Regions from separate parts of the Paenibacillus sp. 102 genome, predicted to be linked through region 2. Evidence: riboswitches for the same ligand, from Rfam matches in the RefSeq annotation. Region 2 holds a riboswitch; the other holds the start of a gene.
The links. A riboswitch is a leader RNA that binds a small molecule or an ion and turns the genes downstream of it on or off. The one in region 2 is predicted to bind FMN.
Positions count from the first base shown of each region.

Region 1 (2,192 bases), on a different contig from region 2:
AAGGCAACTTGTATGTGTTGGAATGGAATAATCCATTTTAATAAAAACGCAATAAGTGCTGTATAACAGATGCTGCCAATGTATTTGTTTAAAATTGTATTAGAACGAAAACCAGGAAGTTTTTTCAAAAAGGATCGAGAAACAACTTCTGTTTGTAAAGAAGTATGTTCTTCAATTATTTTTTGGGCTTCTTTTCCTTTATGAAAGAGAGAGAGAATCCAATTCCGTTTTCCTTGGAAAACAAATTGTGATGTTGTTAAATAGTGATCAATTTTCACTTTATCCCAACCGTTCCAAGGATGACGCTCACATAGCTTTAGCTTACTTTCTGTTGTTTTATCATACTGATAAACACTAACTCCTTCTTCATCAAAAGTAGCATAGTATGTTTCTTTTGAAAATGTGCCTAAATCAATTGGGCAGTAGAAAAGTAATTCTTTTTTTAAATAAAAGTATTCTTTTCTTAAATTTTTTTTCATTGTTTCTTGAATAGAGTGTCTTTTTTCTTTCCTCATGACATTTCCTCCGTATTAAGAAAATGCTCTTATCTTAACAATTCAACATCTTATCACTTTTCTGTATGGATGACTAGGGAATTGCGAAGGAAAAAATCGAATTGTAAAAAATATGGATTGTGTTGTCACATAATCCAATGGCTGTTTTTAGGTTGTATTCATAATGAAAGCATTACTTACTATTTATAAGTTATAAACATTTTTATTCACAACTGTATGATGATGTTGTATAATGGTGGAGAAAATAGAATATCGGTCTATCTTCGGGGCAGGGTGAAAATCCCGACCGGCGGTGATGAACAGTTGTTTTTCGTTCTAAGCCCGCGAGCCGTTAAGGCAGGATTTGGTGAGATTCCAAAGCCGACAGTAAAGTCTGGATGGGAGAAGATGGAGGTTCAAGCGTTCAAAAAAGATAAGTATTTGAACGTCTGTTTGATGTGCCTAAAAATTCTCCCTTTGTGTAAAACACAAAGGGTTTTTTCATGATAGGAATAGGCATAGCAGAACCTTTCCACTTTCCATGAGATGATCGATGGAAAAGGAGAGAGAAGGATGAAACAAAAAAACAGTGTAGTACAAATGGTGAGTGTAGCGATGCTTAGTAGTATTGCGTACTTGCTTATGATGTTGGATTTCCCATTTCCAGGACTTCCACCGTTTTTAAAAATTGACTTTAGTGATGTGCCAGCTTTAATTGCAGCGATTATTTTTAGCCCGATTGCAGGTGTAGTTGTAGAAGCGATAAAAAATATTCTTCACTACGGAATTCAAGGGAGTTTAACAGGGGTTCCGGTTGGAGAAATAGCGAACTTTATTGCTGGATGTCTATTTATTGGACCAGCAGCTTTCCTATTCCGGAAGTATCGCACAGTAAAAAGTTTAACAACAGGGTTAATGTTAGGAACGGTTACTATGGCGGTAATTATGAGTGTGTTAAATTATTTCATTATTTTACCAGCCTACACTTGGTTTTTAGATCAGCCTGCTATGTCTAGTGGTGGAATGCGACAATTGATTGTAGCGGCAATTCTCCCATTTAATTTAATTAAAGGGATTGTTGTAACAGTTGTGTTTGTAGCACTGTTTTCACGTTTAAAAGTATGGGTATTTGCAAAAATGAAAAATGCATAGAAATTTTGTCCATCAGAGGTAAGTATACTGCTGATGGCTTTTTTTGTAAGTGAAATCAATAACAAAAAATCCCCCTCATAAAAATGAGGGGGATTTTTTGAAGTTAATAACAAGACTATTCGAATTTTAAAGCGTCGCCATCGAATGATTCGTCAGCAACTTTAATTGAGTCAGTTGGACAACCTTCAAATGCATCCATCATGTCTTCGATTAATACATCTGGAATTTCAACGATACCTTGGTTATCATCTAATGTTACAAATGCAATACCTTCATCATCGTAGTCATAAATGTCTGGTGCAGCAGCTCCACATGCTCCACATGCGATGCAAGTGTCTTTATCAACAATTGTATATTTTGTCATATTCTTTTTCCCTCCTGATAATATGTATGTGAAAATATTCGCTATAAAAATTATAACTTTATTGTAAAACGGTTTTTCAAACTTTTCAACATAAAATTATAATGATAATGCTTATCAATTAGAGTGTCAACTTATTTTTGATTTATTACACAAGATTTTCAAAATGCCCAAATGCTGTACAG
Region 1 is NZ_JBCGHT010000002.1:284,399-286,590, reverse strand. It holds gene AAIE21_RS07405 (hypothetical protein) at 1-515, opposite strand, end outside; FMN riboswitch at 771-908, shown strand; gene AAIE21_RS07400 (ECF transporter S component) at 1,068-1,646, shown strand; gene AAIE21_RS07395 (ferredoxin) at 1,762-2,010, opposite strand.
Region 1: another riboswitch for FMN. It lies ahead of AAIE21_RS07400 (ECF transporter S component); the one in region 2 lies ahead of ribD (bifunctional diaminohydroxyphosphoribosylaminopyrimidine deaminase/5-amino-6-(5-phosphoribosylamino)uracil reductase RibD).

Region 2 (2,192 bases):
TCTTTCCCGCCAATTAATTTTGGGCTTATATAAGTCACAATTTCATTGAAACACTTTGTTTCTAAAAAGCTCGCGTGGACTGATTGCCCCCCCTCAACAAAGAGTGAAAGAATTTGTTTCTCACCGAGAAGGAGGAGAAGGTCATGTATTTCAATTTGACTCGTCTGCATTTGAAGTACAGATACCGTCTGAGATTCATAGGCTGCTATTTTTTCTTTATTTACGTCTTTTCCGACAACAATCCATGTTGGTGCCATCCTGTCTGTAATGACATGAGAGGACAGCGGCGTTCGTAAATGTGTATCTAAAATAATTCGAATCGGATGCTTGCCGCCATTTGGAAGACGTGTTGTTAAAGATGGATTATCAGCTATAACAGTATTCACTCCGACAAGGATGGCATCATGTGTATGACGATATTGATGAACATCTGCGCGAGCGGCCTCACCTGTAATCCATTTGCTTTCCCCGGTAGTAGTTGCTATTTTTCCATCTAAACTCATCGCTGTTTTTATTGTTACAAACGGCAGTTTCGTTTTCATATAGTGGAAAAAGTACTGATTTAATAGGGTGGCTTCTTCTTCGAGAATACCAGTAGTTATGCTAACACCTGCTTTTCGCAAACGTTTTGCACCGTTACCTGAAACGAGCGGGTTGCAATCGAGTGTAGCAATTACAACACGCTTCACTTCTTTTTCAATGAGTAAATCACAGCACGGCGGAGTTTTTCCAAAGTGACTGCACGGCTCTAACGTTACATATACAGTGGAGCCGTGTGCTTTATCACCGGCCATACGAAGAGCGTGAACTTCAGCGTGAACTTCACCTGCACGCAGATGCGCCCCCATTCCAACGATGTTTCCATCTTTTACAACAACAGCACCGACCATTGGATTTGGACTTGTTTGACCTGCCGTACTTTGTGCTAACTGTAAGGCAATCCTCATATATTCTTGGTCTGTCATTCTTTTCACCTCTCCTAAAAAAATCAAAAAACCCCAAGGATAATAGTATCCTTGGGGTTTGGGAGACGTGATTTCTAGAAACATAGTTCGAATACGAGAGTATAGGAAAGAAACCTAACGATGATTGATATTTTTGCACGAGAAAAAGACCTAGCAAATTATCAATTTTTTATACGCTAGTCGTATCTTTTTATTTCAGCATAGAAAAATAGGTATATGAAAGAAAACATATACAGTGATTCAAAACGAATCGGTAAAAATGTGTACGCCAAAATAAAAGTGTATTCGCTATATAAGTACTAGAAAACATATCCTTCTCCCATCCAGACTATACTGTCGGCCCTAGAATCTCACTAGATCCACCGTTTCAAAGCTTAGAAACGGGTCACGGACTTAGAAGTGTGCACTTCATCACCGCCGGTTGGGAATTTCACCCGACCCCGAAGGATGCTGTTTGCTCACATTATAGCACAAAAAAGAAAAAAGGATAGTAAAAAATATTCGAATGTGAAGAATTGTATGAAAATGAGGGGTGAAATAAATTTTGTTATACTATATAAAAAGAAAAATTAATAGACACTTTTCTTTTTTTGTAGGAGAAAGCGTCCGATCATGGATAGAGGCGGTCAGTACCTTTTTTCGCCCCATGCCATGTTAAACAAAAGGAGAAAATGAGTGAGGTCTGTTTTTGTTTTTATGGCCGCGGCTTATAGTATGGGAAAGATTTCAGTATATACATAAATGAGGTGGAAATATGAAATATATTGCAGTAGGAATCGGTGGTATTGTTGGAGCTTTAGCACGGTATGGATTAGAACAATGGATTGGTACTTCTTCAGTCGATGCTTTTCCGTTAGAAACATGGTCAGCGAATATGATTGGTAGTTTTTTATTGGCATTTTTAACGATGTATTTGTTTCGTATGAAACATGTTTCATACGTGATAATTAATAGCATTGGAACTGGAATGATTGGTTCATTTACAACTTTTTCAATGTTCAGTGTGGAAACATTGAAACTAATGCAACATGAAGCATTCTTTATGGCATTTTATTATGTGAGCACAAGTATAGTTGGAGGATTGCTTTTATCTTTATTTGGATTTTATCTTGGAAATGTATTATATGAAAAAAGGATGAAGAAAGAAGGAACACGATGAATATTTTACTTGTAGGAATTGGTGGTTTTTTCGGAGCCATTGCTAGATTTTCTATTAGTAATGCAATG
Region 2 is NZ_JBCGHT010000001.1:619,979-622,170, reverse strand. It holds gene ribD (bifunctional diaminohydroxyphosphoribosylaminopyrimidine deaminase/5-amino-6-(5-phosphoribosylamino)uracil reductase RibD) at 1-965, opposite strand, end outside; FMN riboswitch at 1,273-1,417, opposite strand; gene AAIE21_RS03245 (fluoride efflux transporter FluC) at 1,720-2,124, shown strand; gene crcB (fluoride efflux transporter CrcB) at 2,121-2,192, shown strand, end outside.